One region of the Bradyrhizobium sp. UFLA06-24 genome, then DNA from elsewhere that is predicted to be linked to it. Evidence: predicted binding sites of a transcription regulator. Region 1 holds the regulator's gene; each other region holds the start of a gene.
What was found. The regulator PhoB, encoded in region 1, activates phosphate uptake and scavenging genes when phosphate is short. The targets are predictions, from matches to a motif close to TGTCATNNANCTGTCAT.
Positions count from the first base shown of each region.

Region 2: a site for PhoB is predicted at 906-922, ahead of ugpB (sn-glycerol-3-phosphate ABC transporter substrate-binding protein UgpB). Genes of this name have one in related genera too.
Region 3: a site for PhoB is predicted at 873-889, ahead of phnF (phosphonate metabolism transcriptional regulator PhnF). Genes of this name have one in related genera too.
Region 4: a site for PhoB is predicted at 1,505-1,521, ahead of IF809_RS02565 (DUF47 domain-containing protein). Genes of this name have one in related genera too.

Region 1 covers NZ_JADFUE010000003.1:213,413-215,613, forward strand. Annotated here, with positions in the region: gene phoU (phosphate signaling complex protein PhoU) at 1-593, shown strand, start outside; gene phoB (phosphate regulon transcriptional regulator PhoB) at 616-1,323, shown strand; gene IF809_RS04930 (GcrA family cell cycle regulator) at 1,441-1,953, opposite strand.
Region 2 covers NZ_JADFUE010000012.1:144,836-147,036, forward strand. Annotated here, with positions in the region: gene IF809_RS13175 (CaiB/BaiF CoA transferase family protein) at 1-760, shown strand, start outside; gene ugpB (sn-glycerol-3-phosphate ABC transporter substrate-binding protein UgpB) at 987-2,201, shown strand, end outside.
Region 3 covers NZ_JADFUE010000011.1:92,070-94,270, reverse strand. Annotated here, with positions in the region: gene phnH (phosphonate C-P lyase system protein PhnH) at 1-335, opposite strand, end outside; gene phnG (phosphonate C-P lyase system protein PhnG) at 340-753, opposite strand; gene phnF (phosphonate metabolism transcriptional regulator PhnF) at 924-1,652, shown strand; gene phnE (phosphonate ABC transporter, permease protein PhnE) at 1,806-2,201, opposite strand, start outside.
Region 4 covers NZ_JADFUE010000002.1:25,917-28,117, reverse strand. Annotated here, with positions in the region: gene IF809_RS02570 (inorganic phosphate transporter) at 1-745, opposite strand, end outside; gene IF809_RS02565 (DUF47 domain-containing protein) at 817-1,461, opposite strand; gene IF809_RS02560 (branched-chain amino acid ABC transporter permease) at 1,619-2,201, opposite strand, start outside.

The DNA of each region.
Region 1 (2,201 bases):
GCGACGTCGCGCTCGGTCAGCGGGTCGTCACCATCGACGCCGAGCTCGACACGCTGCAGAGGAAGATCGAGGAGCGCGCCGTGCTCACCATCGCGCGCCGCCAGCCGATGGCGGTCGATCTGCGCGAGATCGTCGGCGCGATGCGCGTTGCCACCGATCTCGAGCGCATCGGCGACCTCGCCAAGAACATGGGCAAGCGCGTCGCGGCGCTGGAGACCGACTTCCATCCGCTCAAGCTGTTCCGCGGCCTCGAGCACATGACCGACCTCGTGCAGCAGCAGGTCAAGTCGGTGCTGGACGCCTATGCGGCGCATGATCTGCCGGCGGCGATGGCGGTGTGGAAGGGGGACGAGGAGGTCGACGCCATCTGCACCTCCCTGTTCCGCGAGCTCCTCACCTACATGATGGAGGATCCGCGCAACATCTCGTTCTGCATCCACCTGATGTTCTGCGCCAAGAACATCGAGCGGATCGGCGACCACGCCACCAATATCGCCGAGACCGTGTTCTACATGATCGAAGGCCAGGCCATCACCGACAAGCGGCCGAAGGGCGACATGACGACGTTCGCCACGACGGTCCCGAACACCTGATTACGCAAGGAGCGACGACCCGATGGGCGCACGCATCATGGTGGTTGAGGACGAGGAAGCTCTGACCGAGCTTCTCCGCTACAACCTCGAAGGCGACGGCTATGACGTCGAGACGGTGATGCGCGGCGACGACGCCGACACCCGTCTCAAGGAGCACATCCCCGATCTGATCGTGCTCGACTGGATGCTGCCGGGGCTGTCCGGCATCGAGCTGTGCCGCCGGCTGCGGACGCGGTCCGACACCAAGCAGCTGCCGATCATCATGCTCACCGCGCGCGGCGAGGAGAGCGAGCGGGTGCGGGGGCTCGCCACCGGCGCCGACGATTACATCGTCAAGCCGTTCTCGGTGCCCGAGCTCTTGGCGCGCGTGAAGGGCCTGCTCCGCCGCGCAAGCCCCGAGCGGCTCGCAACCGTCCTCGCCTTCGGCGACATCGAGCTTGATCGCGAGAAGCGCCGCGTGGCGCGCTCGGGCCGTCCGATCGATCTCGGCCCGACCGAATACCGCCTTTTGGAGTTCTTCCTCGAGCATCCCGGCCGCGTGTTCTCGCGCGAGCAGCTGCTCGACAGCGTCTGGGGCCGCGACATCTATATCGACGAGCGCACCGTCGACGTTCATATCGGCCGGCTGCGCAAGCTGCTCAATCTCGGCCGCGAGCAGGACCCCATCCGCACCGTCCGCGGTGCCGGCTATGCGCTGGACGATCGCTTTGCGAAGGCCGAGCAGACGTAGGTTTGCGCAGGTGAGTTGCGTACGACGGCTGCGGCGGTCTCAGCCGTCGCCGACACCGAGTCCGTTGAGCCGTGATCGTGTCACGGCTGTCGTCGTTGTCAGCTAAATTCGTTCAGCTCACCGCGCGCCCGGCTTCGCCGGCGCACGCCGGCGATCGGCGGCCGGCTGATACGCAACCCGCGAGTGCTGGGCGCAGTAGGGCAGGCCGGACAGCGCCTTTCCGCCGCAGAAGAAGAAATCCGGGCTCGAGGGATCGCCGACCGGCCAGTGGCAGGTGGCCTCGTTCAGCTCGAGCAGCGACAGCCGCTGGCTCATCGGCACCACGTTGTCGTAAGTGACGGGCTCTGCCTCGACCTCGACCTCGAAGGCCTGCGCCAGCGCGGTGTTGCCGCGCGCCATCGGCCGGCTCACCCGCATCATGTGCTGCGCGGGCCGCGCTTTGCGCGGCCGTGGAGCTGCCGACGTCGGGCTCTTGGCGCGGCCGGACAGGCCGAGCCTGTGCACCTTGCCGATCACGGCGTTACGGGTGACATTCCCAAGCTCGGCGGCGATCTGGCTGGCCGAAAGTCCGGCCTCCCAGAGCTTTTTCAGCTGCTCGACGCGATCGTCGGACCAGGTCAAAACCGTCATTGCACCCTTTCCTTCGCCGCGCGCCGCCATCTTCGGGGCGGCACGACGAATGCCTAAGTCTCGAAAAACCCGTGCCGTCAGAATCCCTTAAGGCTCGCCGGGCGCGCGAGATGCGCCCGAACGTTTACGCCGGTACATGAGGACTTCTGGGATCAGGACTGCTGCACGAGATGTCGTATCTGACAAGCCAAACGCTACAATATGGCGCGACTCACGCGCAAGAGTCCGCCGACTCGCTTCCACATGTT
Region 2 (2,201 bases), on a different contig from region 1:
CATGACCGGCATGATCGCGGCAACCGGCTCGGTCGAGAGCGGACCGATGCGGATCGGCGTGCCGCTGGTCGACATCACCACGGGACTTTATGCGGCGATCGGCATCCTGATGGCGCTGTCGGAGCGGCAGCGCTCGGGCAAGGGCCAGTTCCTGGAGACGACGCTTTACGAGGCCGGACTTGCCATCATGCATCCGCACACCGCGAATTATTTCATGCATGGCAAGCCGCCCTCGCTCACCGGCAACGAGCACCCGAACCTTGTGCCTTACGCGATCTTCCCGACCAAGACCGACAACATCTTCATCGGCGTCGGCAATGACGGCACCTTCCGTAAGCTCTGCAAGGAAATCGGCAAGCCCGAGCTCGGCACTGACCCGCGCTTCGCCCGCAACAAGGACCGCATCGCCAATCGCGAGGCGCTGCGCGCCGAACTTGCGGCCGTGTTCAGCCAGCATGAGGCCGAGCCGCTGTGCAATCGCCTGCTCGCCGCCGGCCTACCGGCAGGGCCCGTGCAGAAGATCGACCAGGCGCTGACCAATGCGCACACGATCGCGCGCGGCGATATCATCGAGAAGGACTGGTACAAGGGCGTCGCCTCGCCGATCCGGCTCGATCGCAGCAAGCCGAGCCTGCGCCGCCTGCCGCCGAAGTTCAGCCAGCACTCCCAGGAGGTGCTGGGCGAGTTCGGCTACTCAAAGGCGGACATCGACGCGATGATCGCGAAAGGTGTAGTCTGCGGCCCCGAGCGCAAGCGCTAGGGCCTTACCTCCTCATCAAACATGCCGCAGTGCGGCGGGGGCACGCATGTGCACCGCCAACGGATGCGGCTGCGCGCGGGCGCGTTCGCCTATTTGCTGGCTTCCCTTTTCCAGCGCTTGCCGCTTTCGTTTCGGCCGCTTACACAGTCATGTGAACGTCATATGGCGCTGCTAGCGCAAGCGCTTCTTTTTGACGGCCAAAGGACGGCCAAGGGAGGTTTACTTGATGGCTCTTCGACATTTTGGAGCGGCTGCCGCTGTTGCACTCACGCTGGGTCTGGGCGCTTCGCCTGCGCTGGCCGTCACTGAAATCCAGTGGTGGCACGCGATGACCGGCGCGAACAACGACGTCATCGTCAAGCTCGCCAACGACTTCAACGCATCGCAGAGCGACTACAAGGTCGTCCCGACCTACAAGGGCAGCTATCCCGACACCATGAACGCCGGCATCGCGGCGTTCCGCGCCGGCAATGCCCCGCACATCATGCAGGTGTTCGAGGTCGGCACCGCGACCATGATGGCCGCGACCGGCGCCGTGAAGCCCGTTTACAAGCTGATGCAGGAAGCCGGCGAGAAGTTCGATCCCAAGGCCTATCTGCCTGCGATCACCGGCTACTATTCGACCTCGAAGGGCGAGATGCTGTCCTTCCCCTTCAACTCCTCGTCGACCGTCATGTGGGTCAATCTCGACGCATTGAAGAAGGCCAATATCGCAGCGGTCCCGAAGACCTGGCCGGAAGTTTTCGAGGACGCCAAGAAGCTGAAGGCTGCTGGCTATGCGACCTGCGGCTTCTCCGGCTCGTGGGTCACCTGGGTCAATCTCGAGCAGCTCTCGGCCTGGCACAACGTGCCGCTTGCGACCAAGGCCAACGGCCTCGACGGCTTCGACACCAAGCTCGAGTTCAACGGCCCGCTCCAGGTCAAGCACCTCGAGAACCTCGTCGAGCTGCAGAAGGACAAGACCTACGATTACGCCGGCCGCACCAACACCGGCGAAGGCCGCTTCACGTCAGGCGAATGCCCGATCTACCTGACCTCGTCGTCCTTCTTCGGCAACGTCAAGGCGCAGGCCAAGTTCGCCTTCACCGCCGCGCCGATGCCGTACTATCCTGACGTCAAGGGCGCGCCGCAGAACTCGATCATCGGCGGCGCCTCGCTCTGGATCATGGGCGGCAAGTCGGCCGAGGAATACAAGGGCGTCGCGAAATTCCTGACGTTCCTCTCGGACACCGACCGCCAGGTCTGGATCCACAAGGAATCGGGCTATCTGCCGATCACCAAGGCGGCCTACGAGAAGGCCAAGGCCGAGGGCTTCTACAAGGATCAGCCCTATCTCGAGACCCCGCTGCTCGAGCTGACCAACAAGGAGCCGACCGAGAACTCCCGCGGTCTGCGCCTCGGCAACATGGTCCAGCTGCGTGATGTCTGGTCGGAAGAGATC
Region 3 (2,201 bases), on a different contig from region 1:
TCGAGCGCGGGCAGCGCGCCGCCGTCGCTGATCAGCGCGAACGAGGCAACCGACGTGTCCTGCACCACGGGCGCGCCGGTGTGAAATTTCAACCACTTCAGGACGTCGGAGCTTTCCGACATCCCTGCATCGAGCCAGAGCGGCGTGTCGTGGTCGAACAGCGTCAGCGCGATCGCGGCGGTGCCGCGCATCATGGGGCCCGCCGTTCCCGCCATTGGCACGATGCGCTGGACCGAACCCGGCCGGGCCATCGCATCCATCACCGAGCGAAAGGTCGATTGCGCCGACAACACCTTGTCGGCGAATCCCGGCGGCAGCTCCGCAATCGTGGTCATGGCTTCACCCCTCACCGCGCACCATGGTGTAGAAATCAACCTTTGTCGCCGCAGCCTGTTCGGCCTGCTGCTTGCGCCGGACCATAAGCTGCTCGCGCAACGGCGCGATTACATCGCGCTCGACGGTCGCAGCAAAGTCGCGCGACTGCACCAGCGCATCGCACAGGGCGATCAACCGCGCCTTCTCGCCGTCGCGCCCAAGCGTGTAGCCGAACCCCACCTCGCCGCTCGCAAGCCGCACCGCCGCGCGCGACACGGTGGCTTCTCCGAGATTGAACGGCGCGCCGTCCCCGCCGACCCGGCCGCGCAGCATGACGAGACCGTTTTCCGGCATACGCAGATCCTGATGGCCTGGCAGGGGAATCGTGCGGAGACGGGCGGCGATCTCGCCCGCCTCCGCGTGCGCCAGCACGGCCATGACGGCCTGGCGCTGGGCTTGCTGGGTATTGTGTTGGCTCACCGAAATCACCGAACTTAGGGAAGAACTTGCCGAATCCAAGTTGTCTATTATACTAGACAACTTCATACGGGAGCGCCATGACTGTTTCGTGACAAGGGTGTGATTTTCGGGCTAGGCTGATCGGCGATATGAGCATGCAGGACACCGCCTCCTCGGGCGTCGCGCTGTGGCGCCTCGTTGCCGATGGCATCGAACGCGGCATCGCCGACGGCCGCTTCGCCGCCGGCGACAAGCTGCCGGGCGAGATGGAGATCGCCGAAACTTACCGGGTCAACAGGCATACCGTGCGGCGCGCGCTCGCGGCCCTTGCCGAGCGCGGCCTCGTGCGCGCCGAGCGCGGCAGCGGCACCTATGTCGAGGCGCAGAAGCTCGCCTATCCCTTGCGCTCGCGCACGCGCTTCTCCGAGATCGTCGGTGCGGACGGCCGCGAGCCGCATGGAAAGATGATCGAGGCGTCAGACGATGTCGCAACGCGCGAGCTCGCACGGGAATTGGGATTGAAGACCGGCGCGCCCCTGGTGCGGATCGAAGCGATTCGCCTCGCCGACCGCACCCCGATCTGCGTCTCGACCACATGGCTGTCGGCCGAGCTGTTTCCAGGCGCGGGCACGGTGTTTGCCGCCACGCGTTCGATGACGAAGATGCTGGAGCATTACGGAATCCGCGACTACCGCCGCGGCGCCACGAGGATCACCGCCGGCATTGTCGATGCGACCGACGCCGCGCGCCTCGACCTGCCGCTGGGGCGACCGATCCTGGTGGTCGACGCGACCGACCAAGATCTCGACGGCAAGCCGCTGGTGACGAAGCACTCGCGGTTCGCAGCGGAGCGGGTGGAGTTTTTGGTCGAGCCTTAAGGCACAGCCTCTTCTCCCTCGCCCCATTCTTACGGGGAGAGGGTTGGGGTGAGGGGCTGCCTCCGCAATGACGGTGAGAGACAGACTCCCCCTCACCCGGAATTTGCTTCGCAAATTCGGGCCTCTCCCCGCAAGCGGGGAGAGGCGAAGGACTCAGGCCACAGCCCTTCGCCCGATAATCGCAAAGCGCAGCTTGCCGGAGATGAAATCGATTCCTGCGACGGCGACCAGGATCATCAGGATCAGGAACGACACTTTCTGCCATTCCAGCACGCGGATCTGCTCGGCGAGCTGCAGGCCGATTCCGCCGGCGCCGACGATGCCGATGATAGTGGCCGAGCGCGTGTTCGATTCGATGAAATACAGCACCTGACCGGCGATGACGGGAAGCACCTGCGGCATCAGGCCGAAGCGGATCTCGTGCAGCGCGCTGCCGCCGGAGGCGCGGATGCCCTCGACCTGTCTCTGGTCGGCGCCTTCGATCGCCTCGGAGAACAGCTTGCCGAAAGCGCCGAAATCCGACACGGCAATGGCGAGCACGCCGGCGAA
Region 4 (2,201 bases), on a different contig from region 1:
TGCGCAGGCCCATGGTGCGGACGATGCGCCAGCCGCCCATCAGCGTGCCCAGCGCCATGGCAGCCTGGCAGGACAGCACCACCCAGAACGGCACCGAGAACTCGCTGCCGAGATGGCCCTGCGAATAGAGCAGCACCGCGATGATGCCCATGGTCTTCTGTGCGTCGTTGCCGCCATGGCCGAGCGAATAGAGCGAGGCCGAGGCGAATTGCAGGATGCGGAAGGCGCGGTCGACCGCGAACGGCGTCGAGCGCACTGAAAGCCACGACACGATCGCGACCAGCATCATCGCGAGCAGAAAGCCGACCAGCGGCGACAGCACGATCGCCAGCACCGCCTTGGTCAGTCCGCTCCAGACCGCCGCCGAGATTCCCGCCTTGGCCATGCCGCCGCCGACGAGGCCGCCGATCAGCGCGTGCGATGACGAGGATGGAATGCCCAGCGCCCAGGTCACGAGATTCCAGACGATGGCGCCGACCAGCGCCGCGAAGATCACCTGGGCGTCGACGATCGCGGGATCGATAATGCCCGTGCCGATGGTCTGCGCGACGTGCAGACCGAACACCATGAAGGCGACGAAATTGAAGAACGCGGCCCATATCACCGCGAATTGCGGCCGTAGCACCCGGGTCGAGACGATGGTCGCGATCGAATTGGCGGCGTCGTGGAGGCCGTTCAGGAAGTCGAACAGCAGCGCGACGGCGATCAGTCCGACCAGAACGGGAAGACCCAACGCAGCATCCACGGCGCGGCCCTCCGTTAAAATCCACGCATGATCTGGGCGGAAAACCGCTGCACACTTTTCCGGATCATGCGCTAAACCTGCTCGATGACGATGCTGTTGATCTCGTTCGCGACGTCGTCGAACCTATCGGCCACCTTCTCCAGATGGTCATAGATCTCGACGCCGACGATGAAATCCATCGCGTTGCCGTTGCGATGCTTGAGGAACAGCTCCTTCAGGCCGATGTCGTGGAGATCGTCGACGCGGCCCTCCAGCTTGGTCAGCTCCTCCGTGATCGCGGTCAGCATGGCAACGTTCTTGCCGATCTGCTGCATCAGGGGCAGTGCGCGTCCGACCAGATTGGCGCATTCGATCAGGAGCGCGCCGATCTCGCGCATCGGTGGCTCGAAGCTGCGGACCTCGAACAGCATCACCGCCTTGGCCGTCTGCTGCATCTGGTCGATTGCATCGTCCAGCGAGGTGATGAGGTTCTTGATGTCACCACGATCGAACGGCGTGATGAAGGTGCGCCGCACCGCCGTCAGCACCTCGCGGGTGACATTGTCGGCGTCGTTCTCGAACTGGCTGACGCGCTGGCAGTAGACCGGCGTCTCCTCGCCGCCGTTCAGCACGCCCTGGAGCGCGATCGCGCCCTGGATCACGGTCTGGGCATGGCGGTCGAACAGGTCGAAAAACCGTTCTTCCTTAGGAAGGAAAGCGCGAAACCAACGCATCATGGGACTAGTCTACCGGTTTGACATGGCCCGGCCCCGTCAGGGCCGTCACGAAACCGTCATAGACCATTTTCGCTCCGCGCGCGTGCCATCTCAGGCCTGCGGAGCCGGATCATCCACCGGATTCGCCCGTCAGTTGAACCCCTGATATATCAATAGCTTACAGGGACCGCCGGAAGTAATGCGCGATTTCGCCGATGACGCCACGGCGGAAAGTGAGCACGCAGATCACGAAGATCGAGCCTTGGATGACTGTGACCCACTGGCCGAAGCCCGCCAGATATTGCTGCATGGCGATGATCACGAAGGCGCCGACCACGGGACCAAAGATGGTGCCGAGTCCGCCGACCAGCGTCATCAGCACGACTTCGCCTGACATCGACCAGTGCACGTCGGTGAGCGAGGCATTCTGCGCCACGAACACTTTCAGCGCACCGGCAAAGCCTGCCAGCGTGCCCGACAGCACGAAGGCCAGGAACTTGTACTGGTCGGTGCGGTAGCCGAGCGAGATCGCGCGCGGCTCGTTCTCCCGGATCGATTTCAGGACCTCACCGAAGGGCGAGTTGATGATCCGGTAGATCAGCAGGAAGCCCGCCAGGAAGCCGACCAGCACGACGTAGTAGAGCACCGTCGGCTTGGACAGATCGAACACGCCGAACAAATGCCCCTGCGGAATGCCCTGGATGCCGTCCTCGCCGTGGGTGAAGGGCGCCTGCAGGTAGATGAAGTACAGCAGCTGCGAC